One region of the Streptomyces sp. BA2 genome, then DNA from elsewhere that is predicted to be linked to it. Evidence: predicted binding sites of a transcription regulator. Region 1 holds the regulator's gene; the other holds the start of a gene.

What was found. Region 1 encodes HspR, which represses chaperone genes until heat shock. Its sites were predicted from a motif close to TTGAGNNNNNNNNNCTCAA; they were not measured.
Region 2: a site for HspR is predicted at 1,781-1,799, ahead of dnaK (molecular chaperone DnaK). Genes of this name have one in related genera too.

What each region holds. Positions count from the first base shown of each region.
Region 1 covers NZ_WSRO01000002.1:5,003,796-5,019,645, reverse strand. Annotated here, with positions in the region: gene E5671_RS25355 (DUF2617 family protein) at 71-589, opposite strand; gene E5671_RS25345 (pyridoxal phosphate-dependent aminotransferase) at 1,293-2,501, shown strand; gene E5671_RS25340 (YbjN domain-containing protein) at 2,587-3,129, opposite strand; gene clpB (ATP-dependent chaperone ClpB) at 3,213-5,810, opposite strand; gene E5671_RS25330 (pyridoxamine 5'-phosphate oxidase family protein) at 5,961-6,404, shown strand; gene E5671_RS25325 (hypothetical protein) at 6,522-6,893, opposite strand; gene E5671_RS25320 (helix-turn-helix transcriptional regulator) at 7,255-8,244, shown strand; gene E5671_RS25315 (hypothetical protein) at 8,852-9,280, shown strand; gene E5671_RS25310 (Uma2 family endonuclease) at 9,258-9,905, opposite strand; gene E5671_RS25305 (ATP-binding protein) at 9,886-10,332, opposite strand; gene E5671_RS25300 (DUF5753 domain-containing protein) at 10,610-11,272, shown strand; gene E5671_RS25295 (DUF397 domain-containing protein) at 11,274-11,453, shown strand; gene E5671_RS25290 (hypothetical protein) at 11,450-11,965, opposite strand; gene E5671_RS25285 (heat shock protein transcriptional repressor HspR) at 12,054-12,503, opposite strand; gene dnaJ (molecular chaperone DnaJ) at 12,505-13,710, opposite strand; gene grpE (nucleotide exchange factor GrpE) at 13,752-14,480, opposite strand; gene dnaK (molecular chaperone DnaK) at 14,477-15,850, opposite strand, start outside.
Region 2 covers NZ_WSRO01000002.1:7,660,813-7,676,662, forward strand. Annotated here, with positions in the region: gene E5671_RS37045 (DUF6345 domain-containing protein) at 1-58, opposite strand, end outside; gene E5671_RS37050 (hypothetical protein) at 184-417, opposite strand; gene E5671_RS37055 (TetR family transcriptional regulator) at 531-1,121, shown strand; gene E5671_RS37060 (OsmC family peroxiredoxin) at 1,284-1,709, shown strand; gene dnaK (molecular chaperone DnaK) at 1,860-3,731, shown strand; gene narI (respiratory nitrate reductase subunit gamma) at 3,805-4,527, opposite strand; gene narJ (nitrate reductase molybdenum cofactor assembly chaperone) at 4,527-5,096, opposite strand; gene narH (nitrate reductase subunit beta) at 5,093-6,706, opposite strand; gene E5671_RS37085 (nitrate reductase subunit alpha) at 6,710-10,402, opposite strand; gene E5671_RS37090 (hypothetical protein) at 10,648-11,073, shown strand; gene E5671_RS37095 (winged helix-turn-helix transcriptional regulator) at 11,070-11,456, opposite strand; gene E5671_RS37100 (helix-turn-helix domain-containing protein) at 11,472-12,290, opposite strand; gene E5671_RS37105 (4a-hydroxytetrahydrobiopterin dehydratase) at 12,435-12,740, shown strand; gene E5671_RS37110 (class I SAM-dependent methyltransferase) at 12,747-13,490, shown strand; gene E5671_RS37115 (hypothetical protein) at 13,547-14,050, opposite strand; gene E5671_RS37120 (helix-turn-helix transcriptional regulator) at 14,150-15,115, shown strand; gene E5671_RS37125 (class I SAM-dependent methyltransferase) at 15,234-15,850, shown strand, end outside.

The DNA of each region.
Region 1 (15,850 bases):
ACACATCCAGTCACCCACAAGGGTGCAACTAGGCGTCCGAGGTGTATATGGGGCGCATTGGTCAGAGCGCTCAGAGCACGGCCGGCATTCGCACACCCACCCGGGTGCGGGTCGCCACGAGTTGCCCGTCCTGCGGGTAGGCATGCCAGGTGCGCCACTGCACCGCGCCTTCGTGCCGCTGCGCCAGCATGGCCGTGAACGCGTGCGGACTGCCGGGGAAGACCCCGGCCAGACCATGCGGGTGCTCGGCCACCAGGGCGAGCAACTCTTGTGCGCGGCCCGCGAACTGACCGCGCGAGAGGGTCTCGACGCGCGCCGCGAATTCGTACTCCCACTCGCCGAGGCGCTTGGAGACGCCGAGCGGAAGTGGCGTACTGCTGCCGGGGATGCAGGCGACGGTCTCGGAGCAGGTGCCCTGCTCCTCTTCGAGAAGCACCTGGTGCGATGCGCCGAGGAGCCTCAGCTCCATTCTCGCGTCGACAAGCTCCAGTTCGAGTGTGGCGAGTGCGGGCAGCGGCTCGCGCCCAAGGGTCCAGGCGAGGTCCGCGGCGCACGTGTCGGTATAGACAGTCTTCAGGGTCGTGAGCATGGGTCGGCTCCGCTAACACGCAATGGAGGTGGTGCCGGCGCACCCGGTCGGAGACCGGGAGGTCGGAATGCCGGCTCGTGCCCACGAGAACGTTCTTGATGTCCAAGTCGTCCGTCCGAGGGCGGTGCTGACGGTTAAGAGGGAATCATGAACTGCTGCACTGCCACTGCGCTTTTACCCAACTTCGGAGGGTTTCCACCCCCGCGGGGGCTGCACAGTTCAACTGTTCAATGAGTCAACGACGAAGTGCCCGGCAGGAGTTGCCTCCTGCCGGGCACTTCAACAGATGGACGGACCAGCTGCCCCGTGTCAGCTGCCTCCGCCACCGCCACAACCGCCACCGCCGCCGCACGAAGAGCTGCTGCCGCAGGACGAACCGCCACCACAGGAACCACCTCCGTGGTGGCCCCCGCTGTCACCTCCGCCGACCCACCAACTGCCGCCGGAACCCGTCGCGCCGGCCGCACCGGAGCGCGAGCGGCCGCCGCGTCCACGGCCCCCCTTGGCAGCGAGTGCGACGACGAGTACGACCAGACCGACAAAAACGAAGACCCCAGTCATGATCTCCACGCCCCTTTCCGTTCCCCCGAAGCAGGCCCCCCGTGGGTCCGCGTTCTTTCCTGTTGTTCTTGTGTGAAAGGGGAATGCCCCCGGGGAAGCCGACCCAAAGCAGAGTTGAGGAACTCCAGAGGTTCGGCGCAGGATGGCGGCCATGACCTCCACATCCGGGAGCGGGCGCCCGCTGCTCAACCGCCGCCTCGCCGAGTTCGGTACGACGATTTTCGCCGAGATGTCCGCGCTGGCCGTGAAAACCGGCGCCATCAACCTCGGCCAGGGCTTCCCCGACACGGACGGTCCCGAGGAGATCCGCGAGGCCGCGGTCCGTGCCCTGCGCGACGGCCGCGGCAACCAGTACCCGCCCGGCCCCGGCATCCCCGAGCTCCGCGCGGCCGTCGCCGAGCACCAGCGGCGCCGGTACGGCCTCGCGTACGACCCCGACCGCGAGGTCCTGGTCACGGCGGGCGCGACCGAGGCCATCGCGGCCTCCCTGCTCGCCCTCGTCGAGCCGGGCGACGAGGTGATCGCCCTGGAGCCGTACTACGACTCGTACGCGGCGTCGATCGCCCTCGCAGGCGGCAAGCGGGTCCCCGTGACGCTGCGCCCGGACGCTGCCGAGGGGCGCTTCCGCCTCGATCTGGACGAGCTGCGGGACGCGATCACGCCCCACACACGGCTGCTGCTGCTCAACACACCGCACAACCCCACCGGCACGGTCCTGACCCGCGCGGAGCTCACCGAGATCGCGAAGCTCGCGGTCGAGCGGGATCTCCTCGTGGTCACGGACGAGGTGTACGAGCACCTGGTCTTCGACGACGGCGAGGGCACGGCGCACATCCCCCTCGCCTCCTTCCCCGGCATGCGCGAGCGCACGGTCACGATCGGCTCGGCGGGCAAGACGTTCTCGTACACCGGCTGGAAGGTCGGCTGGATCACGTCGTCGCCGGAGATGGTGACGGCGGTCCGCTCGGCGAAGCAGTTCCTCACCTACGTGTCGTCGGGCCCGTTCCAGTACGCGATCGCGGAGGCCCTGGCCCTGCCCGACTCGTACTTCACGTCCTTCGCCGAAGGCATGCGCGCCAAGCGGGATCTGCTGAGTGAGGGCCTGATCGCCGCTGGCTTCGACGTCTACCGCCCGCAGGGCACGTACTTCATCACGACCGATATCCGCCGCCTGGGAGAGTCCGACGGCTTCGCGTTCTGCCGGGCGCTGCCCGAGCGCGTCGGCGTGGTCGCCATCCCGAACGCCGTCTTCTACGACCACCGGGAGGCCGGGGCGCCGTTCGTGCGCTTCGCGTTCTGCAAGAAGGACGAGGTGCTTGCCGAGGCGGTGTCCCGGCTGAAGTCGCTGTGACACGGACTCCACAACGCGAGAGCCCGGCCGTGGCGCCCCGGTGGTGGGCGCCGCGGCCGGGCTCTCGCTCGGACGTGGTCCAGGCCTAGGCCTGGTCGTCGCCGGGCTTCTCTTCACCCTCGGTGCCGTCGACCTCGGCCTCAAGGCCGAGCTGCTCGACGAGCCAGCGGTCGAACTCGATCGCGGCCCGCACCCAGCTGACCGTCGACGACACGAAGTGCTCGAGCGCGACGCCCGTGCCGATCAGCATCTGCGCCTCGCCGATGAGGCGGACGGTGCCGTCGTCGTGGGTGTGCGTGTAGACCTTCGGCCACAGGGTGCGGCGGTTCCAGTCGTCGATCGCCTCGAGAAGCTGGTGCTTCTCTTCGATGCCGTGCGCGCGGTCGTAGAACGTCCGCACCGAGAAGACCTGCTGGTCTCCCTCGCCACGGAACATGAAGTACGTGCGGAACTCCTCCCACGGCGCCGCGAGGTCACCCTCTTCGTCGACGACGTGCTTGAGCTCCATCTGGTCCAGGAGCTGCTTGACCAGGTCCTGGTCGGGGACAACGGGGCCCGCCGGTCCATCGCCCTGCTGCGGTTCGGGCTGTCCCCCGAAATTCGGAATCGAGGACGGGTCGATGCTCACGTGCTTAGTCCCTTCGTACGGATTCCGCCATCCTGCCCCATGTCGGGCGGGGGCCCGCAACCCCCGCCCCCGATGTGACCGGGTTATGCCCTCTCGGCCGTCGCCGGTCCGACGATCAGGCCGTCCTCGAAGGTGTCCACGCGGACCGTGTCCCCGTCCTTCACCTCGCCCGAGAGGATCTCCTTGGCGAGCCGGTCGCCGATGGACGTCTGGATGAGACGCCGCAGCGGCCGTGCGCCGTACGCCGGGTCGTTGCCCTCGTCCGCCAGCCACGCGAGCGCGTCCGGGGAGACCTCGAGGGTGAGCCGCCGCTCGGCGAGCCTCTTCGCGAGGCGGTCGATCTGCAGCTGGGCGATGTGCGCGAGCTCGTCCTTGCCGAGCGCGGAGAAGACGACGAGGTCGTCGAGCCGGTTCAGGAACTCCGGCTTGAAAGAGCTCCGTACGACTTCGAGGACCTGCTGCTTCTTCTCCTCCTCGGAGGTCAGCGGCTCGACCAGGTACTGACTGCCGAGGTTGGAGGTCAGGACGAGGATGGTGTTGCGGAAGTCCACCGTCCGCCCCTGCCCGTCGGTGAGGCGCCCGTCGTCGAGGACCTGGAGCAGCACGTCGAAGACTTCCGGGTGCGCCTTCTCGACCTCGTCGAGGAGCACCACGCTGTACGGGCGCCTGCGTACGGCCTCGGTGAGCTGGCCGCCCTCCTCGTAGCCGACGTATCCGGGCGGGGCGCCGACCAGCCTGGCCACGCTGTGCTTCTCGCCGTACTCGCTCATGTCGATGCGGACCATGGCGCGCTCGTCGTCGAAGAGGAAGTCCGCGAGGGCCTTCGCCAGCTCGGTCTTGCCGACGCCGGTCGGGCCGAGGAAGAGGAAGGAGCCGGTGGGGCGGTCGGGGTCGGCGATCCCGGCGCGCGTGCGGCGCACGGCGTCGGACACCGCCCGTACGGCCTCGGTCTGGCCGACGAGCCGCCTGCCGAGCTCGTCCTCCATGCGGAGCAGCTTCTGCGTCTCGCCCTCCAGGAGGCGTCCGGCGGGGATGCCGGTCCAGGCACCGACCACGTCGGCGATGTCGTCGGGCCCGACCTCCTCCTTGACCATGGTGTCCTTGGAGACCTCCTCCTCGGCCTCCGAAGCGACCTCCAGGTCGTGTTCGAGGGCGGGGATCTCGCCGTAGAGCAGCTTGCTCGCGGTGTCGAAGTCGCCGTCGCGCTGGGCGCGTTCGGCCTGGCCGCGCAGCTCGTCGAGCTTCTCCTTCAGCTCACCGACACGGTTGAGGGACTGCTTCTCCTTCTCCCAGCGGGCGTTGAGCCCGCGCAGCTCCTCCTCCTTGTCGGCGAGGTCGCGCCGCAGCCTTTCGAGGCGCTCCTTGCTCGCGGGGTCGGTCTCCTTGCTGAGGGCGAGCTCCTCCATCTTCAACCGGTCGACGGCGCGCTGGAGTTCGTCGATCTCGAGCGGGGATGAGTCGATCTCCATCCGCAGCCGTGAGGCGGCCTCGTCGACGAGGTCGATGGCCTTGTCGGGCAGGAAGCGCGAGGTGATGTACCGGTCGGAGAGCGCGGCGGCGGCGACGAGCGCGCTGTCGGCGATCTGGACCTTGTGGTGGGCCTCGTAGCGCCCCTTGAGCCCACGGAGGATGGCGATGGAGTCCTCGACGCTCGGCTCGTCGACGAGCACCTGCTGGAAGCGGCGCTCCAGGGCCGGGTCCTTCTCGATCCGCTCGCGGTACTCGTCGAGGGTGGTGGCACCGACCATCCGCAGCTCGCCACGGGCGAGCATGGGCTTGAGCATGTTGCCCGCGTCCATGGCGGAGTCGCCCCCCGCCCCGGCGCCGACGACGGTGTGCAGCTCGTCGATGAAGGTGACGATCTGCCCGTCGCTCTCCTTGATCTCGGAGAGGACGGTCTTGAGCCGCTCCTCGAACTCACCGCGGTACTTCGCGCCGGCGACCATGGCCCCCAGGTCGAGGGAGACGAGCCGCTTGTTCTTCAGCGACTCGGGGACGTCCCCCTTCACGATGCGCTGGGCGAGCCCTTCGACGACGGCGGTCTTGCCGACGCCGGGTTCGCCGATGAGGACGGGGTTGTTCTTGGTGCGCCGGGACAGAACCTGCACGACGCGCCGGATCTCCTGATCCCGCCCGATGACGGGATCGAGCTTCCCCTCCCTGGCGGCGGCGGTGAAGTCAGTCCCGAACTTCTCCAGGGCCTTGTACTGACCCTCCGGGTCCGGTGTGGTCACCCGGCGTCCTCCCCTTGCCTTCTCGAACGCGTCGAGCAGTTTCTTGGCGGTGGCCCCGTGCTTGCTGAGGACCTCTGCGGCGGGCCCGCCCTTGGCGGCGACGCCGATCAGCAGATGCTCTGTGGAGAGGTAATCATCGCCCAGCTCCTTCGCGCGCTGCGAGGCGTCGGCGATGACCGCGAGCAGGTCGCGGTTGGGCTGCGGCGGCGCGACCGTCGACCCGGTGACGCTGGGCAGGCCGCTCAGTGTCCGCTCGGCGTCTGCGCGGGCGGCGGCCTGGTCGGCGTCGACCGCGGCGAGCAGGTCGGTGATGTTCTCGTTGTCCTGCCCCTCCAGCAGCGCGAGCAGCAGATGCGCGGGGGTCAGGTCGGGATGCCCGTCCTTCACGGCCAGGCTGCTGGCCGCGTTGATCGCGTCCCGGCTCCTGTTGGTCAGCTCGGCGTCCACGTGAGTCGTCTCCTCCTTGCGATCCGTATGGCCTGGCGGCTCGAGTGGCCCGGCCCACCTGCTTTAAACAGCGTACATAAAGTTGAGTCTATTCCACTCAAGTGAGAGGGGCGGCCAGGTCAGGTGAGAGGGGCGGCTAGGTTCAGACCCATGGCCATGGATCCACACCACCCCACCCCCGCGTACCTGAGCTTCTGGCGCGAACGGCACCTGTGCACGCTGACGACCCCGCGCCCGGACGGCACACCGCACGTGGTGCCGGTCGGCGTCACGTACGACCCGGAGGCGGGCGTGGCCCGCGTCCTTGCGAACAAGTCGAGCGCAAAGGTGACCCACATCCTCGCGGCGACGGGCACCGAGGGCCCCGGAGCGCGGGTGGCGGTCTGCCAGGTCGACGGGCGGCGCTGGGCGACGCTGGAGGGGTACGCGAGGGTGCGTACGGAGGAGGCCGAGATCGCGGAGGCGATGCGCCGCTACGAGGAGCGGTACGGGAGGGTGCCGAGGCCCAACCCGGACCGGGTGCTGATAGAGATCACGCTGACGCGGGCGATGGGGACGCGGTCGCTGGGAACGCGGACGCTGGGCGAGGCGTAGCCCCGTGCGGATGGCGGGCCCCCGTCACACACCACAGCGGCGCCACCGTGTTCAGGTCCACGGTGGCGCCGCTGCTGGGGGAAGCACCTGCGCGATGTACAACGACGGGGGATCGCGTCAGGCGCTGCGGGGGGTGGCTGTAATGGCTCTTGTAGTGGTGGAACTCTGCTGGTCCTGCTGCTGCCGGCCCGACTGCCCCGGCTCACCGACCAACTGGTGGTCACGCCGGTCGAGATTGACGAAGACCATCCCGTACCGAATGGCACACCGCACGGGCTGCGGGGCGCCTCGCGGCTTACGGAGGCACCGGTAGGCCCGGATCTCCTCCTCGTCGTCACGGGTGACGACTACTGGCTCACCGAGGAGCGTGACCATCAACGAGTCGCCGGCGTGGGGTATCGCGGTGGCGAGATCGATGAAATGCCAACCGGAGCGGTAGGCGGTGGCCATTTCTCGGCGGAAGGTGCGGTCGTCGGGGGGAGTGCTCATGCCTTCGCTCCCGCCGGCGCCACGGACCAGGAAAGGTCCGGCGGCGCGGCCATCGCAGCACCCTCGCCTCCAGGCGCCGTACCCCAAGAAAGGTCCGGGGGCAAGGCAGACGCAGCACCCTTGCCTCCAGGCGCCGTGCTCCAGGAGAGATCAAGTGTGCTCACCGTGCCCAGAACCAGCCCTGCGGAGAAGGTGGTGACAAGCACCGAGCGAAGCATGCTCTTAAACATGGTCGGCTTCGTCCTCACTTGGTAGATTCCTCTCCCCCGGCTCCACAAGACGATGTCTCAATTGAGCACGTCAAAGCCACAGGGTGGATGCATCATGTTCCTGCACGTTCAGGACCCTGGGGGGTGGAGATTTGCTTACAAACGACGCGAAACCGACACATCCTCACCCCTCAACCCCACTTTGTGATGAGGGCTCGAGGCTGTACGCCAGCGCGCTGAGCAATGGCCGATTGGCAAGAACCGAAGTCGAGGCCACGCCATGCCTGCTTGAGTCCGCTCTGCTGCACCCGGACCCGGACGACGCGGATTGGCTGCGCCCCATCCCGCCGTCCGCCGCACTCGCGCAGCGCCTCAACCCAATCGAGCGGGAAATCCAGGAACGGCGACGGCTCGCCCTTCAACTAACCGACATTTTTGAGCCGTTTATGGCCATAACCGCCCGCGTGGAGCCAACGACCCACGCCATCACCGTGCTGGAGGGCGGCGCCCGCATCGACGCGGCGATCGAACGAGCGACATCGGACTGCCGTTTCGAGATCCTCACGGTCCAGCCAGGGGGCGGCCGCAGCGAGAACTCCCTCACGGTGGCGATGCAACGCGGCCAGGCCGTCCTCGACCGCGGCATCAGGATGCGCACCCTCTACCAGCACACCGCCAGACACAGTCAGGGAACGCTTGCCTATGCGGCACGCATGGCCCAGGGGAATGTGGAGGTCCGGACGCTGGAGGAGGTGATCGACCGAATGATGATCTTCGATCGCACCGTCGCGCTCATACCCGCCCGCGCCGATCGCCAAGTCGCCCTGGAGCTCCGCCACCCTGGCCTTGTCGAGTACCTCGCCAAGGTCTTCGAGCAGCAGTGGATACGAGCGACTCCCCTGCTCGACGAGGTCCCCTACGCCCCATCCACCGACGGCATCACCGGCGTCCAACGCACCATCGCCAAGCTCCTCATCGAAGGCCACGTCGACGAAGCAATCGCCCGCCGCCTCGGCATGAACGTCCGCACCTGCCGTTCCCACATCGCTAAGATCGCCGCCGCCCTTGGCAGCGGCAGCCGCGCTCAACTCGGCTACTTGATCGCTCATTCGGGCATCCTCGACAAGGATCACCCCAGATGAGAGCGAACCCCCACGCCCACGCCCACACCCACGACGAGTTGTGCCAGGCAGGGTGGGAGCTGTACGTCCGGGCTCTTCGGGAGAAGCGCGTCGCGAGCCAGGACGCCGACTCGGCACCGTGCCTGGTTGACTGTGGCCTCCTGTACCCGGAAGAGGCGGGCTCGCAGTGGCTGAGACCGAGAGCCCCGGCTGTCGCGCTGCCCAGGCTCCTCGGGGCCATCGCCAATAGCATCGCGGAGCAACGCCACCACGGAGCCCGCCTGGCCGCGGCGTTCGAGCCACTCATGGCACTCGGCACAGGCACCACTCCCGCCCCCGCACCTCCTCCATCAACGTGCTGAGAGGAATCCCGCGGATCAACGAAGCCATTGGCCAGGCCGTAGAGATGACTTCAAGGGAAGTCCTCACGGTCCAGCCCGGTGGTGCCCGTCCTGCAGACAGGCTGGTGACCGCCGTCCTGCCCGAGCAGTCGATGCTCACGCGGGGAGCCCGGATGCGGACCCTCTACCAACACACGACACTACAACCGTCGTCACCGGCACCGCAGTTGTAGCCCTTCTGTCAGCGTTGTTCGGCTGTCTTTCTCTCCGCCGCCCTCGACGGAGCCATGTCGGCACACGACGCGATGGGTGCATCCACGATGCACCGACTGCGCGCTGTTTACTGCACTGCGCTCACGTTGACGGTTTGCGCCTTCTCGTTCGGCGCGGAGGCCCTCGCCGACGGACCGGAATCCGGGGCCGTCTTCGTCCGGTCCCTCTTGATCTGGCTGGGCTTGGCCCTGCTGTCCGCCGCCGTGCTGGGACAGCAGCTCGGCTGGGCCATCCCTCTGGCCTCGGTCCTCTTTCTGGTCTGGTACCCGAACAACTGGTGGGACTGGACAGCCAACCCGCCTACTGATCTCTTCAGCTGGGCTGTTGCCGCCATTGCTCTGAGCATCGGAGTCACGGCGACCGCGGCGACTCCCTGGCGAAGGAAGGCCTTCTTCTTGAGGTGCCGACGGCGCTCGTCGCTCACCCGCGCCGCGCCCCCGTGACCGCCTCGCCGATCGTGAACCCCTTGGCGGGCCCGTTGGGGATCGCGACTTGCGTCCCGTACGGGACCCGGTGGACGCCGACCCAGTCCGCCTTCTCCGGCTGCGGCTCGGTCAGGACGGTGACGGTGCCTTCGCCGTCGTAGTCGTCGATGAGCACGTAGACGGGGATCCCGGCGCGGGCGTACTCTCGGCGCTTCTTCACCCTGTCGCGCTCTTGGTTGCGTGTTCCAGGAGAGACCACTTCGACGACAAGACGCACGGCTGCAGCGGTGACCCCGACTCCGTCGGCGGTCACGTACCGCTCCCTGTCTCTCGGCACGATGTACAGGTCGGGAATCCACACTCGCCCCTCGTGGACGATGTTCCCGTCGTTGCGTGCGACGAAGTCACCGCCGCTCAGGAATACCACCAGCTCGTCCCGGAGCAGATTGGCGGTCTCGGCATGCGAATAGCGACCGGTGGGCGACACCTCGATGGCTCCCTCAATGATTTCAGCGCGGTAGCCCTCGGGGAGTTCCATCGCCTTCCATGCCTGCCACAGCACCTCGTCCAGCTCGGCGGACGGGGCTGACTCGGTCTCGGTGTCAGGCATGGTCTTGGGCCTCTCAGCTGCAAGAGCGGTCACGATGGCGCACCTCCTTTCCAGTGTGGGCTTGGCGTCCTCGCGGCACAAGCAACGCGATCACGGTAGGTACGTTGATGGGGCCGACCAGGGGAAACTTCCCCCGGTCACCCGATGCCACCCCTGCTGCGGGGTGCGCCACGACCGGTGGGTCCGGGCTCTCGTCGAAGACGGTTACCCGTAGGCGGGTGAGGGTCAGGAGGATGCGGAGCATCGCGGAGCCTTTGGTGTGCAGGTGCACGTTCGTGATGAGTTCCGAGGTGCAGAGGGTCGCCGGCATGACCAGCGCCTCCCGGTTCAGAGTGCGCAGGACTGTGCGTACGAAGTCTCGGCAGACCTTGGGGGAGGTCGCATCGCCTGGGGAGAACAGGGTGTAGTCGTAGGCGAGTTGGGCGGGGCGGTGAGCGATGCGGGGGCGGTCTGCGGGCATGACGGTTGCTCCCGTCGGGAGGGGGCGAGGGGCCCTTGCCGGGCGATGGCGTTGCCCATGCGCGCCTGGGGGGTGCGGTGGGTGCCTTTCGGCTTGTGGGCAGGGGGAGTTGAGAGGCTCCAGTGAGTGACTGATGCGATACTTAGAGTAGGGAATGGGGCGGGCCCACCTCGGTCACGTCGAGGCTGGGCGCACGGCCATTCCCTCGGAAAAGCTGCGGACCCTTTGCCGCTCATACGGATGCACACGGGAACCTCTTGTCGAAGCTCTGGTCTCCATGGGCGAGGAAAGCGGCAAGGGCTGGTGGACCGCGTACCGGCAGGTCCTCGATCAACCCGTGCTGGACCTCGCAGAGCTGGAGGCAGCTGCCGATGCTCTGCATTCGTACGAGTCACTGTTCATCCCCGGTGTTCTCCAGATCGCCGAGTACACGCGCTCGATCTTCAGGTCCAGCCAGAGCGAGCGCTCCACGAGCGAACTCGAGCGTGCGGTCCAGTTCCGGATGGAACGGCAGAAGATCCTCGCCCAAGAACGGCCCCCGACCCTGCACGCGGTCATCCACGAGGCCGCGCTGCACGTTCGATTCGGCAGCACAGCAGTGATGCGCAAACAGTTGCTGCACCTGATCCGCATGGCCGAACTGCCCCATGTCACCATCCAGGTACTGCCGTTCACGGCAGAGGGGCTCTCCGCCTTCAGCACCCCGTTCCTGCTGGTCGGCTCACACGGGGCTGCGCTGGAGACCGTCCTCGTCGAGACCCCGGCGTCCTCTCTCTACGTGCACGAGCGCGAGGCGGTGGACAAGTACACGACGCGGTTCGCTCGCCTCTCCTCCACAGCCCTGCCGCCCCTGGACCCGAAAGTGCCCGCGTCCGCCCACGACTCACGTGACTCCCTGAGTCTGATCCAGCACCTGCTCTATGGCCTACAGGAGATCTGACATGCCCCAACTCGACTGGCAGAAGTCCACATTCAGCGAGGACCAGGCGAACTGCCTCTACATAGCCACCGCCCCCGACGGAACCATCCGCCTGCGCGAAAGCGACACCCCGGACACCATCCTGACCACCGCCCCCGGGCCCCTCGCCGCGCTGCTGAAGGCCCTCTCCGGAGAGCGCTAGGCGGGGTCCCCGCCACCCCACTCCCGCAGCAGCCTCTCCCGATCCGCCGCCCGGGGCGAGCCCCCCTCCCGTGCCCGGCCCCACTCCGCCATCGCCGCCAGCGTCGTGCGGAGCGTTGCCTCGCCCTTCGTCATGTGGGTCAGGAGCGTGAGGGAGAGGTCGTGCTCCGTCTGGGAGTAGCCAGTTGCCGCTGCTACGTACGCCGTCAGCTCCGTTTCCTCGGACTCCGGCCTCGCGAGACGGACCGTCATCGCCGGGGCGTCGTCCGAGCCGCCCAGGCCCACCGTGAGGGCCATGTCCACCAGGACGCCCACCTGGCGCTTGAGGGACTTCACCGGGGCGTCCTCGACCGTCAGGGCGCGCACCTCGTCCCAGGGGTAGAACGCCGACTGCTTGTCGCCCAGGGCCACCACGCCCTCCGGCGTCAGGCGTACCCCCGCCGCGAGGCCCGACGGCTTCGCGCCCACGTACACATCGCCCTCGGCGATCCAGAAAAGTCCCACCATGGCCATGGCGAACCCACCCCCGCTTTCCCCAGCAGAAACGAAAGGGGCCGGGAGGTCCTGCCTCCCGGCCCCTACGCCCACATATTAGTGAGGGCTACTGCTCCGTCGTCCTCTTCGGACGCCACACCACCAGCGCGCTCGCCTGCTGCACGTCCTGGTACGGCACCAGGTCGCGGCGGTACGACGCGTGCACCGCCGCCTCGCGCTGCTGCATCGCCGTAGCCGCGCCCTCCACCGCCGAGGACAGTTCCGCCACCCTCGCCTGCAGCGCGGCGACCTGGTTCTCCAGCTCGATGATGCGCTTGATGCCGGCGAGGTTGATGCCCTCTTCCTGCGACAACTGCTGCACCGTGCGCAGCAGTTCGATGTCGCGGGCCGAATAGCGACGGCCGCGGCCCGCCGTGCGGTCCGGGGAGACCAGGCCGAGGCGGTCGTACTGGCGCAGGGTCTGCGGGTGGAGGCCCGAAAGCTGGGCGGCCACTGAGATGACGTAGACCGGCGTCTCGTCGGTCAACTGGTACGGATTTCGACGACGGCCGTCCATCTCATGCTCCCTTCGCGGCCTGGAACAGTTCTGCCCGCGGATCGTCGTCCGCAGTCGCCTCGCGGTAGGCCTCCAGGGCTTCCTTCGCCGGGTCGGAGAGGGAGGTCGGGACCGATACCTCCACCGTCACCAGCAGATCGCCCCGCGAACCGTCCTTGCGGACCGCGCCCTTGCCCCGCGCCCGCATCGTACGACCGTTGGGGGTGCCCGGAGGCAGCTTCAGGGTGACCGGCGGGCCGCCCAGGGTGGGGACCTTCACCTCGCCGCCCAGTGCCGCCTCGGCGAACGTCACCGGAACCGTCACCGTCAGGTTGTCGCCCTTACGGCCGAAGACCGGGTGGGTGTCGACGTGCACGACCACGTACAAGTCGCCTGCCGGACCGCCCCGTTCACCGGGGCCGCCCTTGCCTCGCAGGCGGATGCGCTGGCCGTCCGATACGCCCGCGGGGATCCGCACCTGCATCGTGCGGGACGACTTCGCCCTGCCCGAGCCCTTGCAGACCTCGCAGGGGTCCTGGGCGATGAGCCCGCGGCCCTTGCAGTCCACGCAGGGGTCGGTCAAAGAGAATCCGCCGCCTCCTCCCCGCGTCACCTGGCCCGTACCTACGCACGTCGGGCACACGCGCGGTGTGCCGTTCTTGTCGCCGGTGCCGGAACAGGCCTTGCAGGGAGCCTGGGAGGACATCCGGAGCGGGACCGTCGCCCCGTCCACCGCCTCCGTGAAACTCAGCGTGACCTCGGACTCGATGTCCTGGCCGCGCCGGGGCTGCGTACGCGTGCCCGCGCCGCCCGCGCCCGCGCCGCCTCGGTTGAACAGGCCCCCGAAGACGTCACCCAGACCGCCCCCGAAGCCGCCGCCGGCGCCGCCCGCTCCACCGCCCGGGGCGCCGCCTCCGAAGAGGTCGCCCAGGTCGAAGTTGAACGAACCGCCGCCGCCCGCGCCTCCGGGACCGGCCCTGAAGCCGCCGTTGCCGAAGAGAGCACGCGCTTCGTCGTACTCCTTGCGCTTCTTGGGGTCGCCGAGGATGTCGTTCGCCTCGGAGATCTCCTTGAAGCGCTCCTCCGCCTTGACGTTGCCCTTGTTGGCGTCCGGGTGGTTCTCGCGTGCGAGTTTCCGGTACGCCTTCTTGATCTCGGCTTCGGTGGCGTCCTTGGGGACGCCGAGGACCTTGTAGTAGTCCTTCTCGATGAAGTCCTTGGTGCTCATCCCCGACGTCCCTCCTCTCGCTTCACAACAGCTCCGTCATGTCAGCCCTCGTCCGGGCCGCCACCGGTCTCCTTGTCCTCCGCCGCGTCGGCGGAGTCCGCGGACGTGGCGGTCTCGGCCTCGCCCTTGACCGTCTGCGCGCCCGGCTGCGGCTCGGCCACGGCCACCCGCGCGGGGCGGATGGTGCGCTCGCCGATGCGGTACCCCGGCTGCAGGATCGCGACGCACGTCGTCTCGGTGACGTCGGGCGCGTACGAGTGCATCAGGGCCTCGTGGATCGTCGGGTCGAAGGGCTCGCCCTCCTTGCCGAACTGCTGGAGGCCCATCTTGGCGACGACCGTCTCAAGGGCCTCCGCGACCGACTTGAAGCCGCCGACCAGCTCGCCGTGTTCACGGGCGCGGCCGACGTCGTCGAGGGTCGGGAGAAGCTCGGACAGGAGGTTCGCCGCGGCGATCTCCTTGACCGTCACCTTGTCCCGCTCCACACGGCGGCGGTAGTTCTGATACTCGGCCTGGAGCCGCTGGAGGTCCGCCGTGCGCTCGCCGAGCGCCGTACGCACCTGGTCCAGCTGGGCGATCAGGCCCACGTCCTGAGCCGATTGAGCCGACTGAGTCTGCTGACTCGCATTGCTTGCGTCCCCGGCCGGGGCCGCCGGGCCCTCCTCGGTGGAGGGCTCGGCGGCCTGCGGCGCCGCGTCATCAGGGGTGGCGCCGGAGGGGACGTCGGGCTTCTCGGTGCTGTCACCGAAGCCCGGAGTCTCCTCGGTCATGCGGCGCCGCCCTTCGTGTCGTTCGGCTTCTCGTCGTCGACGATCTCGGCGTCGACCACGTCGTCTTCCTTGGACATGTTCGGAGCCTCGCCGCCCTCGGCACCCGGGGCAGCGCCCTCGGCACCGGCGGCCTGCGCGTCCGCGTACATGGCCTGGCCGAGCTTCTGCGAGACGGCCGCGACCTTCTCGGTGGCCGTGCGGATCTCCGCCGTGTCGTCGCCCTTGAGCTTCTCCTTCAGCTCTTCGACGGCCGACTCGACCTCGGTCTTCACGTCACCGGGGACCTTCTCCGCGTTGTCCGCGAGGAACTTCTCCGTCTGGTACACGAGCTGCTCGCCCTGGTTGCGGGACTCGGCGGCCTCGCGGCGCTTGTGGTCCTCGTCCGCGTACTGCTCGGCCTCCTGGCGCATGCGGTCGACCTCGTCCTTCGGCAGCGAGGAGCCGCCGGTGACGGTCATCTTCTGCTCCTTGCCGGTGCCGAGGTCCTTGGCCGTCACGTGCATGATGCCGTTGGCGTCGATGTCGAAGGCGACCTCGATCTGCGGGACACCGCGCGGGGCCGGCGGCAGGCCCGTGAGCTCGAACATTCCGAGCTTCTTGTTGTACGCCGCGATCTCGCGCTCGCCCTGGTAGACCTGGATCTGGACGGACGGCTGGTTGTCCTCGGCCGTCGTGAAGATCTCGGAGCGCTTGGTCGGGATCGTGGTGTTGCGCTCGATGAGCTTCGTCATGATCCCTCCCTTGGTCTCGATACCGAGGGACAGCGGGGTCACGTCGAGGAGCAGAACGTCCTTGACCTCGCCCTTGAGGACACCGGCCTGGAGCGCGGCGCCGATGGCGACGACCTCGTCCGGGTTCACGCCCTTGTTGGCGTCCTGGCCGCCGGTCAGCTCCTTGACGAGCTCCGCGACGGCGGGCATACGGGTCGAGCCACCGACGAGAACGACGTGGTCGATCTCGGAGAGCTGGATGCCCGCGTCCTTGATGACGTTGTGGAACGGCGTCTTGCAGCGCTCCAGAAGGTCGGACGTGAGCTGCTGGAACTGGGAGCGCGTGAGCTTCTCGTCCATGTGCAGCGGGCCCTCGGCGGACGCCGTGATGTAGGGCAGGTTGATCGTGGTCTCCGTGGAGGAGGACAGCTCGATCTTGGCCTTCTCGGCCGCCTCGCGCAGGCGCTGGAGCGCCATCTTGTCCTTGCCCAGGTCCACGCCGTGGCCGTTGTTGAACTGCTTGACCAGGTAGTCGACGACGCGCTGGTCCCAGTCGTCACCACCGAGGTGGTTGTCGCCGTTCGTGGCCTTCACCTCGACGACGCCGTCGCCGATCTCCAGGAGGGACACGTCGAAGGTGCCGCCACCGAGGTCGAAGAC
Region 2 (15,850 bases), 2.7 Mb from region 1:
CTCCGGGCTTCGCACCTTCCAGTGGAGACGGACCGCGTTCCGAGTAGTTCATGCGCATGGCCAAACCCCCTGAGTGGACTCCTCGTCCCGTGGGCGAGGGGGCCTCAAAGTGTCACCGTGGACGCGCCTTGCACAGTTGCGATTTCGGCCATAGCGACCGTGCACCGGGACTGTCGTGGCGCCTCAGGCACCCCGCCTCTCCCTGCTGAGGAGCCTGCCGCGGATCTTCTGCAGGCGGGGCATCAGGACGTACACGACCGTGAGGACGACGGCCGCGCTGAGGAGCAGGGTCTGGACGACCATGGGCAGTTTCGTCAGCCAGGAATGGAAGAGCAGCTCCAGGACCGTGAGCGTCGGGAAGACCGAGAGCCAGATCATCAGGGCCATGTGGTGACGGGGCGGGGGAGCGGTCTGCATGAGGGTTCCTTCCGGGAATCCGGGAATATCCAACCAACTGTTTGGAGATTGGTGCCGGAAAGCTAACACGAGCCCGGACAATCTCCAAACAGTTGGTTGGGTATGCTGGCTCCATGGCCTGGGACACCGCACGCACCCGGCAGGCGCTGCTCGACGCCGCCGTGGACGAGTTCGCCGAGCACGGCTTCGACGGCGCCCGCATCGACCGCGTGGGGAAGCGCGCGGGCGTCAACAAGGAGCGGATCTACCAGTACTTCGGCAACAAGGAGAAGCTCTTCGGGTGCGTCCTGGAGGCCGAGCTCGACCGCATCGCCACCGCCATCCCGGTCACCGTCGAGCAGGCCGCCGACCTCGGTGACTACGCGGGCCGGCTGTACGACTACCACCGCTCCCGCCCCCAGTTCATCCGGCTCCTGCACTGGGAGGGCCTGCGTGACACCGGCGCCCCCGCCCTCAAGGAGCCCGAGCGCACCGCCACCTACGGGTCGAGGGTCGAGGCGCTGGCCCAGGCCCAGCGCGACGGCACTCTGGATCCGGACCTCGATCCCAAGGCGCTGTTCTACGCCGTACTGGCCCTCGGTGCCTGGTGGTTCAGCGTGCCGCAGGCGGTGCGGATGATCTTCGGCGGAGAGCAGCGGCCGGAGACGGAGCGGGACGCCCTGATCGGACTTGTACGGCGACTGGCCGGTCAGGGTGACAGCTGACCCGCAACCCCCATGGGCCGCGACCCCTTGGGTCGTCCGGCGGTCGCCCGCCGTTCACCGCCCGTGGGCCGGTCTTCCGCGTGCGCCGAGTCAGGGTGTGATCGGATGGGCGCACGGAAGTTCCGCGACGCATCACGGAACCGCACTGAAGGGATCTACATCGTGGCTACCACGCGCTCCGCGCACACGGTCTGGGAAGGCAACCTGCTGGAGGGCTCCGGCACGGTCACCTTCGACTCCTCCGGGATCGGGGAGCAGGCCGTGTCCTGGCCGTCCCGCGCCGAGCAGGCAGGCGGCAAGACCAGCCCGGAAGAGCTGATCGCCGCCGCGCACTCCAGCTGCTTCTCCATGGCCTTCTCGAACGGCCTGGACAAGGCGGGCACCCCGCCGACCCGCCTGGTGACCTCCGCCGACGTGACCTTCCAGCCGGGCACCGGCATCACCGGCATCCACCTCACCGTCGAGGGCACGGTGCCGGGCATGGACGAGGCCGCGTTCCTGGCGGCCGCCGAGGACGCCAAGGTCAACTGCCCGGTGAGCCAGGCACTGAAGGCCACGCCGATCACGCTGACGGCGAAGCTGGCCTGACGTACGGCTTTCCGCCATTTTCCGACGGTGCCGCCGTCCCCCAGGGGGCGGCGGCACCGTCATGGGCGGCATTGACAATGTGCCGCTCAAGTTTTGTGATGGAGGTCGAAGTACGCCGGGAAACGGGCTCGCGGTGGAAGGGGACTGGACATGGCACGTGCAGTCGGGATCGACCTCGGTACGACGAACTCGGTGGTGGCCGTCCTGGAGGGCGGTGATCCCACGGTCGTCGCCAACGCGGAGGGAGCGCGCACCACACCTTCGGTCATCGCCTTCGCGAAGAACGGCGACGTCCTCGTCGGAGAGGTCGCCAAGCGGCAGGCGGTGACGAACGTGGAGCGCACCGCACGCTCCGTCAAACGCCATATGGGTGACGGGAGTTGGCGCTTCCCCGAGGGCGGGTCGGTGGACGGCACCCGGTACACCGCGCAGGAACTGTCCGCCCGCGTCCTGCAGAAGCTCAAGCGTGACGCCGAGTCCTATCTGGGCGAGGACGTCACGGACGCGGTCGTCACCGTCCCCGCGTACTTCGACGACACGCAGCGCCAGGCCACCAAAGAGGCCGGCGAGATCGCGGGCCTGAACGTGCTCCGCATCATCAACGAACCCACCGCCGCGGCCCTCGCGTACGGCCTGGACAAGGGCGACGACCAGACCGTCCTCGTCTTCGACCTCGGCGGCGGCACCTTCGACGTCTCGCTCCTGGAGATGGGCGACGGCGTCATCGAGGTGAAGGCCACCAACGGCGACACGCAGCTGGGCGGCGACGACTGGGACCAGCGCGTCGTCGAGTACCTGGTGCGCCAGTTCAAGAACAACCACGGCGTGGACCTCGGCAAGGACAAGATGGCCCTGCAACGGCTGCGGGAGGGCGCGGAGAAGGCGAAGATCGAGCTGTCGTCGTCGAGCGAGACGGACATCAACCTGCCGTACGTCACGGCATCGGCGGACGGCCCCCTGCACCTGGCGGAGAAGCTGACCCGCGCTCAGTTCCAGGAGCTGACGGCGGACTTGCTGGAGCGCTGCCGCGGCCCCTTCCATCAGGCGGTGAAGGACGCGGGTGTGAAGCTCTCGGCCGTCGACCACGTGATCCTGGTGGGCGGTTCGACACGGATGCCCGCGGTCACGGAACTGGTCAAGGAACTCACCGGCAGCGAGCCGCACAAGGGCGTCAACCCCGACGAGGTGGTGGCCCTCGGCGCGGCGCTGCAGGCCGGTGTGATCAGGGGTGACGTGAAGGACGTCCTGCTCCTGGACGTGACGCCGCTGTCCCTCGGGATCGAGACCAAGGGCGGCATCATGACCAAGCTCATCGAACGCAACACCACCATTCCCACCCGGCGTTCGGAGACCTTCTCCACCGCCGAGGACAACCAGCCGTCGGTCGGCATCCAGGTCTTCCAGGGGGAGCGGGAGATCGCGGCGTACAACAAGAAACTGGGCGTCTTCGACCTGACGGGGCTGCCCCCGGCGCCGCGTGGCGTGCCCAAGATCGAGGTCACCTTCGACATCGACGCCAACGGCATCATGCACGTCTCCGCCAAGGACGAGGCGACGGGGCGCGAGCAGCGCATGACGGTCACGGGCGGCTCCGCACTGCCCAAGGACGACATCAACCGCATGGTGCGCGAGGCCGAGGAGCACGCGGAGGAGGACCGCAAACGGCGTGACGCCGCCGAGGCCCGCAACCAGGCGGAACAGCTCGTCTACCAGACGGAGCGGTTCCTGCGGGAGAACGAGGAGCGGGTCCCCGCGGAGACCCGGGCCGAAGTGGAGGCGGCAGCAGCGGAGTTGAAGGACCTCCTGAAGAACAGGGCCGACGACACGGCGGCGCTGCGCGTGGGCGCGGAGAAGCTGGCCGCTGTCAGTCAGCGGATGGGACAGGCCATGTACGCGAGTGCTGGCGAGGGCGCCCAACAGGAACCGGGAGCTCCGGGGCCCTCTGCCGAGGAAGGCGTGGTCGACGCGGAAATCGTGGACGAGGAAAAGCCGGGGGAGCAGGAGAAGCGGGCCGGGGAGTAGCGCACCGTCGATCACCGGCTTCGCCGAGTTCGTCCTCAAACGCCGGACGGGCTGTCATCAGCCCGTCCGGTGATCACGACCCCGTCTTCTCCCACCCCCGCCGCTCCGGACGCGGGCCGACCCTGCGTGGGTCCTTGCTGCGGTAGACCACGTACGGCCGGAAGAGATACTGCACCGGCGCGCTGAACATGTGCACGAGCCGCGTGAACGGAATCAGCGCGAACAGCGCCATCCCGACCACCGCGTGGATCTGGTACATGACCGGCACCCCCGCCATCAGCTCCGTGTCCGGCTGGAGAGTGAACAGGCTCCGTGCCCAAGGCGCCATCGACTCACGGTAGTTGTAGCCCTCACCCGACGCGTGCGTCAGTTTGGCCACCATGCCGAGCACGATCGCCGCGAACAGCACGAGGTACATCAGCTTGTCGTTGGCGGTCGTCGCACGGAACACCGGCGCGTTCGTGCGCCGCCGGTAGAGCAGCAGCAGGATGCCGAGCACCAGAAGGATGCCCGCCGCCGTGCCCCCGTACAGCGAGAACAGGTGGTAGGTGTGCTCGCTCACGCCCACCTTCTCCGTCCACGACTCCGGGATGAAGAGCCCCACCAGATGCCCGACGAGGACGAAGAGGATCCCGTAGTGGAACATCGGCGACGCGACATTGAGCAGCTTCGACTCGTACACCTGTGAAGAGCGCGTCGTCCAGCCGAACTTGTCGTAGCGATAGCGCCAGAGGAGGCCCGCCACCAGGAGGACGAAGGCCACGTACGGGATGACGCCCCACAGCAGCGTTCTCATCAGTGCTCCCCGATCAGTGCGAAGGGTTCAAGGCCGACGTCCTCCCGCGGGGGCCCCGACCTGGCAAGCGCCTGAGCCTCGGCCCGGTCCTTCGGCGAGGGCCCCGGCAGCGTCGCGCACACGGCGTCGAGTACGGGTGCGTACGGTGTGCCGAAGTCGGTGAGGGCGAGCCGCAGCAGTTCGAGGCCCGCGCGGTTCTCCTCCAGGAGGACAGGGCCCGCGTGCGCCGAGAACTCCAGGACCGCGGGCAGGAAGTCCGGCAGCTCCTCGCCGGTGAACTCCATGCCGTGCTCCCGGTAGACCTCCTTGAAGCGGACCAGGGCCATCCCGCGCCGCCGCGTGTCGCCGTCGCGCCACCAGCTCAGGTAGAGGCTGTGGCGGTTCTTGAAGTCGAAGACCTGGACGTAGTGCGCGGCCAGTTCGGACGCGTCGGTCTCCGCCGCGTGTGTCAGGAAGCGCTCCAACTCGGGTGCGGCAGCCGCCAGTTGCGGCAGTAGCCCGCGGAACTCCTCGTCCGGATAGGACAGACAGTGCGCGGCTGCCTGGTAGAGCACGGCGTGGTCGCTCACAGGGTGTCCTTCTCGGTGGCGGATGGCTGCTCGTCGGCGGTCTGCCGGTCCCGCAGGGCGTGGAAGTTCTCGATGGTCACAAGGGGGAGCTGCTGGCGGCCCGAGTCCTGACCGAAGGGACCGTCGCCGCCCATGCCCGGACCGTCCTCGTAGTCGAGGCTGCACGAGTCCGGCAGCGCGGACTCCTCAAGGCGCTGCGCGTCACCGACCGCGGCGGTGGGGATGACGTAGCGGTCCTCGTACTTCGCGATGGCCAGGAGCCGGTACATCTCCTCGATCTCCCGGCCCGACATGCCCACGGTCTCGGCGACCGAACTGTCCTGCCGCTCCCCGAGGTTGATGGCCCGCATGTGTGCCCGCATCGCCGCCAGCTTCTCCAGCGAGGCCCGTACGGGGCCCACGTCTCCGGCCGTGAAGATCTCCGCGAGGTATTCGAGCGGGATGCGCAGGGTGTCGATCGCGCCGAAGAGGTTGTCCAGGTCCTCGCCGTCGTGTCCGGTCTCGCTCAGCGCGTCCACGACCGGGGAGAGCGGGGGGATGTACCAGACCATCGGCATCGTCCGGTACTCCGGATGCAGCGGAAGCGCCACCTTGTACGTGCTGATCAGTGCGTGCACGGGGGAGCGGCGTGCCGCCTCGATCCAGTCGTGGGCGATCCCGGCCCGCTCGGCCTCACGCCGCACCTCGGGGTCCTCCGGGTCGAGGAAGACCCCCAACTGGGCCTCGTACAGCGCCTTGTCGTCCTGCACCGACGCCGCTTCCGTCACCTTGTCGGCGTCGTACAGGATCACACCCAGATACCGCAGCCGCCCCACGCACGTCTCCGAGCAGACCGTGGGCAGACCCACCTCCAGGCGCGGGTAGCACATCGTGCACTTCTCGGCCTTGCCGGTGCGGTGGTTGAAGTACACCTTCTTGTACGGGCAGCCCGTCACGCACTTGCGCCAGCCCCGGCAGCTGTCCTGGTCGACCAGGACGATGCCGTCCTCCTCGCGCTTGTACATCGCCCCGGACGGACAGGACGCCACACACGCCGGATTCAGGCAGTGCTCGCAGATCCGCGGCAGATAGAACATGAAGGTCTGCTCGAAGGCGAACTTCACCTTCTCGGCGGCCTTTTCGCGGGTCTTCGCCACCATCGGGTCGAGATCGCCGTGCTCCGTCGCGCCGCCCAGGTTGTCGTCCCAGTTCGACGACCACTCGATCTTCATGGGCTTGCCGCTGATCAGCGAGCGCGGTTCGGCGATGGGGTAGTCGTCGCCGAGCGGGGCGTCGGTGAGGTTCTTGTACTCGTACGTCCAGGGCTCGTAGTAGTCCTTGATCTCCGGCAGCTTGGGGTTGGAGAAGATCTCCAGGAGGGCCTTGATCCGGCCGCCGTTCTTGAGCTTCAGGGCGCCCTTCTTGTTCAGCTCCCAGCCGCCGCGCCACTTCTCCTGGTCCTCGTAGCGGCGCGGATAGCCCTGGCCCGGACGGGTCTCGACGTTGTTGAACCAGACGTACTCCATGCCGTCGCGGTTGGTCCACGCCTGCTTGCAGGTGACGGAGCAGGTGTGGCAGCCGATGCACTTGTCGAGGTTCATGACCATCGCGATCTGTGCCATGACGCGCATGTGTCAGTACTCCACCTTCTGCGAGCGGCGGCGGATGACCGTCACCTCGTCGCGCTGGTTGCCCGTCGGGCCCAGGTAGTTGAAGGCCCACGACAACTGGGCGTAGCCGCCGATGAGATGGGACGGCTTGAGGATGAGGCGGGTCAGGGAGTTGTGGATGCCGCCGCGCTTGCCGGTGGTCTCCGCCTTGGGGACGTTCACCGTGCGCTCCTGCGCGTGGTGCATGTAGACCGTGCCGGCCGGCATCCGGTGCGAGACGACCGCCCGCGCGACCACCACGCCGTTGCGGTTCACCGCCTCGATCCAGTCGTTGTCCTTCACGCCGATCGCGTCCGCGTCCTGCGGTGACATCCAGACGCACTGCCCGCCCCGGGAGAGCGACAGCATGAAGAGGTTGTCCTGGTACTCGGAGTGGATGGACCATTTGTTGTGCGGGGTGAGATAGCGGACCGTCACCTCCTTCTCGCCGTCCGGGCCGAGCCGTGGCTCTCCGAAGAGGCGGTTCATGTCCAGGGGCGGCCGGTAGACGGGCATCGCCTCGCCCAGCTCGTGGATCCAGTCGTGGTCGAGGAAGAAGTGCTGGCGCCCGGTGAGCGTGTGCCAGGGCTTGAGGTGCTCGGTGTTGAGCGTGAACGCCGTGTAGCGGCGCCCGCCGGACTCGCTGCCCGACCACTCGGGCGAGGTGATCACGGGGACGGGCGCCGCCTGCGTGTCGGCGTACGTGATGCGCTTGCCCTCGTGCTCGGCGGCCAGGTGCGCCATCTCCTGGCCCGTGCGCGCCTCCAGGGTGTGGAAGCCCTGCGTGGCGAGGCGGCCGTTCGTCGTGCCGGACAGGGCGAGGATGGTGTTCGCCGCCTTCACCGCCGTGTCCAGGGCGGGGCGTCCGTCGGCGGGGCCGCCGCGTACGACGCCGTTGCGCTCGCGCAGCTCGTCGACCTCCTGGTCGGGCCGAAGGGCGATGCCCTTCGCGGGCAGGCCCAGCTTCTCCGCCAGCGGGCCGAGCGCCGCGAACTTCGCGCCGATCGCCGTGTAGTCGCGCTCGACGACCGTCAGGCCCGGCATCGTCTTGCCCGGGATCGCCTCGCACTCGCCCTTGCGCCAGTCCAGGACGACACCGCCGGGCTGGGCGGTCTCGCCGGGGGTGTCGTGCTGGAGCGCGGTGGTGACGACGTCCTTGCGTACGCCGAGATGGTCCACGGCCAGCTCGCTGAGCCGGTCCGCGATCGCCTTGAACGTGTCGAAGTCGGTGCGGGCCTGCCAGGGCGGGTCGACGGCGGGGGTGAAGGAGTGCACGTAGGGGTGCATGTCCGTCGAGGAGAGGTCGTGCTTCTCGTACCAGGTGGCCGCGGGCAGGACCACGTCCGAGAGCAGCGTCGACGACGTCTGGCGGAAGTCCAGCGAGACGAGCAGATCGAGCTTGCCCTCGGGCGCCTGGTCGCGCCATGTCACCGTCGAGGGCCGCTCGTCGGGCGCCGCCTCCTCCGCCCGCAGCGAGGAGTGCGTGCCCAGCAGATGCTTGGTGAAGTACTCCGCGCCCTTCGCCGACGAGCCGAGCAGATTGGCGCGCCACAGGGTCAGGACGCGCGGCCAGTTCTCCGGGGCGTCCGGGTCCTCGCAGGCGAAGTTGAGGGTGCCTGCCTTGAGCTCGTCGACGACATTGGCGACGGGATCACCAGAAGCCCCCGAAGTGTCGCCCAGGTCAAGGGAGTTGCGGTCGAAGGTTGGATAGGACGGCATCCAGCCGGTGCGCGCCGAGAGCGCCAGGCAGTCGGCGCCCGTCATCCCGGCGAACCGCCCCTCGCCGAGCGGCGATGCGAGCACGTCCGCCGCGAACTTGTCGTAGCGCCACTGATCGGTGTTCAGGAACCAGTACGCGGCGCCGATCATCTGCCGCGGCGGCCTGCTCCAGTCGTTGGCGCTGGCCAGCGTCGCCCAGCCGGTCGCGGGGCGGCACTTCTCCTGCCCGACGTAGTGCGCCCAGCCGCCGCCGTTGCGGCCCTGGCAGCCGGTCAGCTGGAGCAGAGCCAGGAAGGCGCGGTAGATCGTCTCGGAGTGGAACCAGTGGTTGGTCCCCGCCCCCATGAGGATCATGCACCGGCCGCGCGACTGCTCCGCGGTCCTCGCGAACTCCCGCGCGATCTTCACCGCCTTCGCGGCCGGGACCGAGGTGTGCGCCTCCTGCCAGGCAGGGGTGCCGGGCGCGTCGGCATCCTCGTACGAAGAAGGCCACTCGCCCGGAAGCTCCTCGCGCCCGACGCCGTACTGCGCGAGCAGCAGGTCGAAGACCGTCGTGACGAGCGGCCCGTCCTGGCCGCCGAGCCGCGTGGCGGGCACCCCGCGGCGCACGACCTCGCCACGGCCCTGACCGTGCGTGCCGCCCTCGGTGTCGAAGCGGGGGAGCAGCACCTCGACGCCCGTGGCCACGTCGGAGCCGTGCAGGGAGAGCTGCGGCTTGATGTTGCCGAGCTCAAGATTCCACTTGCCCTTGCCGGAGTCGGTCCAGCGGAAGCCGAGCGAGCCGTTCGGGACGGCCGGGTGCCCGGTGTTCTCGTCCAGGACGGCCGTCTTCCAGTCGCCGCCCTCGCCGCTCTGACCGAGGTCGGTGGCGCGCAGGAACTTCGAAGGGACGTACGCGCCGTCGCGCTCGGTCAGCGTCACCAGGAAGGGCAGATCGGTGAACTTGCGCACGTAGTCGGTGAAGAAGTCCGTCTGCCGGTCGACGAAGAACTCCTTGAGGATGACGTGGCCCATCGCGATGGCGAGGGCTCCGTCCGTGCCGGGGTGCGGGTGCAGCCACTCGTCGGCGAACTTCGTGTTGTCCGCGTAGTCCGGCGACACGGCCACGACCTTCTGGCCGCGGTAGCGCGCCTCGGCCATCCAGTGCGCGTCGGGGGTGCGGGTGACGGGGACGTTCGAGCCCCACATCATCAGATACGCGGCGTCCCACCAGTCACCCGACTCCGGTACGTCGGTCTGGTCGCCGAACACCTGCGGTGAGGCGACCGGCAGGTCCGCGTACCAGTCGTAGAAGGAGAGCATGGGCGCGCCGATCAGCGACATGAAGCGGGCGCCCGCCGCGTGCGACACCATCGACATCGCGGGGATGGGGGAGAAGCCCGCGACCCGGTCGGGGCCGTGCGTCTTGATCGTGTGGACGTGCGCCGCGGCGATGATCTCGACGGCCTCGTCCCAGGTGGCCCGCACCAGCCCGCCCTTGCCGCGCGCCTGCTGGTACGTCCTGCGCCGCTCGGGGTCGTTCTGGATGTCCGCCCAGGCCAGGACAGGGTCCCGCAGCCGGGACTTCGCCTCGCGGTACATCTCCAGGAGCACGCCCCGCAGGTAGGGGTAGCGCACGCGGGTCGGCGAGTACGTGTACCAGGAGAACGCGGCGCCTCGGGGGCAACCGCGCGGCTCGTACTCGGGGCGGTCGGGGCCGACGGAGGGGTAGTCGGTCTGCTGGGTCTCCCAGGTGATGATGCCGTCCTTGACGTACACCTTCCAGCGGCAGGAGCCCGTGCAGTTCACGCCGTGCGTCGAGTTCACGACCTTGTCGTGGCTCCACCGGTCCCGGTAGAAGGCGTCCGCGTCCCGGCCGCCGACGAGTCCGATGCTGTGCAGGTCGGGGGCGGCGGTGCCGCGGCGGAAGAACTTGCCCGCACGCAGCAGCGCGGCGCCGGGCTCGGTCGTCTCTGTCACCCTTGAGCTCCCTAGGTCTGCCTTTCAACGAACCTAGGTCCGGGGTGGCGGGGGCACACGGCGGCGACCGCCGTACGGGTTGCGGGGACGCTCGCGGCATCGGCGCTTACCTCTGAGGTAATCGACCCCCGCCCGCGGTCCCGGCAGGGTGGTCCCACCGGACCCGGTCCGGCGCACTCCGGACCGGATCCGGCTTCCCTTTCCCTTCGCTGTCCTTCTCCTTCGCTGCCTGGAGGCCACCCGTCATGTCCACGTACTCCGCACACCCGCTCACCGCACTGGCCCGCACGAACGACCCGAAGACGATGCTGCGCCGCTTCCTCGCCCTCGACGCGGTCGTGACCACCGGGAACGGCCTTGCGTACGCCGCCGCTTCGGGCCCGCTCGGCCGCTTCCTCGGCGTCGACGCGGGGCTCCTCCTCACCCTGGGCGTCTTCCTCACGCTGTACGGCGTGGGCGTCGGCTTCCTCGCATCGCGCACGAGTCCGCCCACGCTTGCCGTCCGGGGTGTGATCGAGGCGAACACGGTCTGGGCGGCGCTCAGCGTCATCGCCCTGATCGCCTGGCTCTCGCCAAGCCCCGCGGGCGCGGTGTGGATCCCGCTCCAGGCCGTGACCGTCGGCGGCTTCGCCGCGCTGCAGTACGGGGCGCTGCGGGCCCCGCGCGGTTAGCGCCGCGCGTCGAAGCGGCTGCGGGCGGCCTCGATCTCGGCGAGGTACCGGTGCGTCCAGGCGCACATGCCGTCGACCGTGGCGAGCAGCCCTTCGCCCGCCTCGGTCAGGCGGTACTCGACGCGCGGCGGCACCGTGGCGTACACCGTCCTGTGCACGACGCCGTCGCGCTCAAGGCCGCGCAGGGTCTGGGTGAGCATCTTGTGGCTGATGCCGTCCACCGCGGTCCGCAGCTCGGTGAAGCGCAGGGTCCGGTCGGCCAGGGCGTTGATGATCAGCAGCGCCCATTTGTTGGCCACGCCCGCGAAGATCTCACGGGCCAGCGAGTCGGCGCGCGTCAGGTCCGCGTCGTCGCCGTGACCGTCGGTCTGCTTCTTTCCCATGAGGTGCCCCGGCCCCTAGGCCGCCGACTGGAGGTACTTGACCGTCGCCGGATCGGCCGGCAGGAGCGTCTCGACGGCCAGTTCGGCGACCGTCACGTCCATGGGGGTGTTGAACGTCGCGATCGACGAGATGAAGGAGAGCAGGTGCCCGTCGTGCTCGATGCGCAGGGGCAGCGCGAAGTAGGGCACGCCGCTCTGCGGCCCGTCGGCCTCGAACACGTCGACACCGGGATCCGCCACCGGGTACGCCGCCACCTCCTCGTACACCGCACGCAGTGCGTCCGACCGCTGCAGCGCGATCTGCCGCTCCATCTGGTGCAGCAGATGCCCACGCCACTCGCGCAGATTGCGGATCTTGGGGGCGAGGCCCTCGGGGTGGAGCGTGAGCCGCATGGCGTTCAGCGGCGGCTGAAGGAGGCGCTCGGGGATGCCGTCGAGGAACATCGCGATGCCGCGGTTCGCGGCGATCACGTCGTACGTCGCGTCGACGACCAGGGCGGGGTAGGGCTCGTAGCCGCGCAGGAGCTGCTCCAGGCCCTCCCGCAGGGCGCCCATCGAGGGGTCGTCCATCGAGGTCTCCCGGAAGCGGGGCGCGTAACCGGCCGCCAGGAGCAGCGAGTTGCGGTCCCGTACGGGAACGTCGAGGTGCTCGGCGAGGCGCAGCACGATCTCCTCGCTCGGGCGTGACCTGCCGGTCTCGATGAAGCTGATGTGCCGGGCCGACGAGTCGGCACGCAGGGCCAGCTCAAGCTGGCTCACCTTGCGCCGCTCGCGCCAGCCGCGCAGGAGCGGGCCGACGCCGGTACTTTCCTTGGTGGACACGGCAGTTGTCATACCAAGACAGTAATCCAAGGCTCCCGTCCGGTGGCGCTGAGCAGGGCCTTGTGGGAGGCGGTGTGGCAGGCTGAGGGAGATGGGTACATGCGTACGCCATACGCACGCCGTACGCACGTCATACGGACGGGAAGGGGCGCGGCCATGTCAGTCGAACCGCTGTCACAGAAGGACGTCGAGGAGCGGCTCGCGGAGCTGCCCGGCTGGTCACTGGAAGGCGACCGGATCACCCGCTCCTTCCAGCTCGGCTCGCACTTCGCGGCGACCGCGTTGGTCGTCCACATCGCGCAGATCCAGGAGGAGCTCGGCCACCACTCCGAGCTGACGCTGGGCTACAACACCGTCTCCCTGTCCGTGAACACGCACAGCGCGGGCGGCGCTCTCACCGCGCTCGACTTCGAGCTGGCGGGCCGGGTCGAAGAGCTTGCGGTCGGGCACGGGGCGGTCTGAGCGCGGATGCTGGACTACGGCAAGGAAGCCGACCGCTACGACGCCTCGCGCGGCGGTGAGCCGCGCGCCGACGCCGCTGCCGCCGCGGTCGTCGGCCTGCTGCCGCCGGACGCCCGCACCCTCCTGGACGTCGCCTGCGGCACGGGCCTGGTCACCCGGCGCCTTGCCGGGGCGGGCCTGCGGGTGACCGGAGTGGACTCGGCGCACAACATGGCGCGCATGGCGTCGGGGAGGCTGCCGGGCGCCATCGTCCTCGGCGACAGCCGCCGGCTCCCCTTCCCCGACGCCTCGTTCGACGCGGTGTGCACGGTGTGGCTGCTCCATCTGCTCTCCGGCGCCGAGGAGGCGGCAGCCGTCGTCGCCGAGTGCGCCCGGGTGCTGCGGCCCGGCGGGGTGTTCGTCACGACCGTCGACAAGGCCACCGCGCACGACGTGGGCAGCGACATCGACGCCGTGCTCTCCCCGCGCCCGATCCGCCCCGCCGTCGACCGTGCCCAGGCGGTCGAGGCGTACGCGGCGGCGCAGGGCCTGACACCGGCCGGCGGGGCCCGGTTCCGGGGCCACGGCCAGGGCCGCACGCCCCGCTCCACGGTCGACGACCTCCACCGGGGATGGTTCACACGCATCCCGCCCGACGGCCCCCTGGCGGCACGCCTCGCGGAGGGTCTTGCGGCCCTGCCGGACCAGGAAGTGCCGCGCCCCGACCCGCGGTTCACGCTCAAGTCGTTCCGGAGCCTGCCCGTCGGGTGAACCGCATCGCCCAGTTGACCAGCCAGGTCTTCCCCTCGTCGACGGAGAAGGCCTGCTCATGAGCGGTGGTCTCCTGTGGTGCCGTCGGGCAGGATGTCGGCGATGTACGCGTCGAGGCCGGTCGGGCCGGGGGCGTCGGTGGTGTGCTCGGGTGCGAGCAAGTGCCGTACCCACGCGTCGCGTTCGTGCAGCAGGGGCGGCAGCTCCCAGACGCAGCCGATCAGCGGCCGGTCGAGGAGCAGGAAGTGCGTCGGGTCCCGGTCGGGGCAGCCGAGCGCGGGCTGGCCCGCGACGGCGACGCGGCAGTGCAGGACGTTGTCCCACACCCAGCTGTACGCGTTGAGGTAGGCACCGCTGTCCCCGCCCCGGTGCAGCACGACGAACGTCGCGGGCGGCGTCCCGTCCGGCTCGGGAAGGAGCCGGGGCAGGATCTCGTACGCCGCCTTCTCGACGCCGGGCTCGATGCCGGCCGGGTCGGCGGTGACGTGATAGCGCTTGACGCGGCGGCCCGCCACTTCGATGGGTGGCGGCGAGTGCCGGAGTTTCTCCTGAAAGGGCATGTCAGGGACGCTAGGCCGACTTCACTGACATCCTGTGTCAGTGAAGTGGATGCCAGTGAAGTACAGAAGATGCGCGGCCGGGGCTCGGACGAGGCGTCCATGAAGGCCGACAGGCTCGTCTCGATCCTCCTGCTGCTCCAGACGAGGGGCAGGATGACGGCCGCCCAGCTGGCCGACGAGCTGGAAGTGTCGGTCCGGACGGTCTACCGGGACGTCGAAGCCCTGCACACCGCCGGGATCCCGCTCTACGGGGACGCGGGCCACGCGGGCGGCTACCGGCTCCTTGACGGCTACCGCACCCGGCTCACCGGCCTGACCGCGCCGGAGGCGGAGGCGCTCTTCCTGGCGGGCGCGCCGGGCCCGGCCGCGGAGCTGGGCCTCGGCCCGGTCCTCGCCGCCGCCCAGCTCAAGGTGCGCGCCGCGCTCCCGGCGGAGCTGCGCCCGCACGCCGACCGGGTCGGCGCCCGCTTCCACCTGGACGCGCCCGGCTGGTACGCGCGCGCCGACGACGTACCCCACCTGACCGCCGTCGCCGACGCGGTCTGGAACAGCCGTGTCCTGCACGTCCGCTACCGCCGCTGGCGGGCCCCCACCGAGGTGGAGCGCATCCTGCGGCCGTACGGCCTGGTCCTGAAGGCGGGCCGCTGGTACGTGATCGCGGAGGCCACGGGGTCGGGAGGGCCGCCGCGCACGTACCGGGTCGACCAGATCCTCCAACTGGAGCTGACCGAGGGGCAGTTCACCATCCCCGCGGACTTCGGCCTGGCGGCGTACTGGGAGTCGTACCAGGAGGCTTTCCACGCGTGGCTGCACCAGGGCGAGGCGGTGGTGCGCCTGGCCCCGCACGCCCTGCCCCGTCTGACGGGCCCCGCGGCGCGCGCCGCCGATGCGACGGGCCGCGCCGACCCAGACGGCTGGATACGCGCGGTCCTGCCCATCGAATCCGTCAGCCACGCCCACGACGAGTTCCTGCGCCTGGGCGCGGACATCGAGGTGCTCGAACCCCCCGAACTCCGAGCGGAGTTGGCGTCAACGGCGGAGAAGCTGTACAGGCGTTATGCCTGACCGGCGCAGCCCATCGAGTTTGCCGAAACCGCAAGGGAACTGGCCAGGAGGGAGGCATCCGCGCAGGCTGGACAAGACCCCAGGAACCCCACACCGGACACAGAGGCGGCGGCAATCAATGGCTCACGACCACGGCCACAAGCACGGCCACGGCCACAAGCACGGCCATGGCCACGAGGACATCGACTGGGCCACCATGGGCCCGATGCTGGAGCGGAACGCCGAGCTCGCAGCCCCGCAGAACCGCGAGATCGCCGAGTGGCTGCGCACCTGGCAGCCGGAGCCGAAGCTGATCGCGGACGTGGGCAGCGGCTCGGGCAGCATCTCGTTCCTCCTCGCGGAAGCCTTCCCCAAGGCCGAGGTGATCGCGGTGGACCCGGCCGAGCCCCTCCTGGAGCGCGCGAGGGAGCGGGCGGCTCGCGACGGCCTGGCGGACAGGGTGAGCACGCTCCACGCGGAACTCCCGGAGGGAATCGGCGAGTTGGCGCCCGCCGACCTCCTCTGGATCGGCAGGGCCCTGCACCACGTAGGCGACCAGGAGGCGGCGCTGGCAGCCCTCGCGGATCGCCTGGCGCCGGGCGGCGCGATCGCGCTCCTGGAGGGCGGCCTGAACCAGCGCAGCCTTCCCCGCGACATCGGCTTCGGCCGGCCGGGCCTCCAGACCCGCTTCGACCTCGCGGACGAGAAGTGGTTCACGCGGATGCGCGCGGAGCTGCCGGGCGCGAAGTCGGTCAC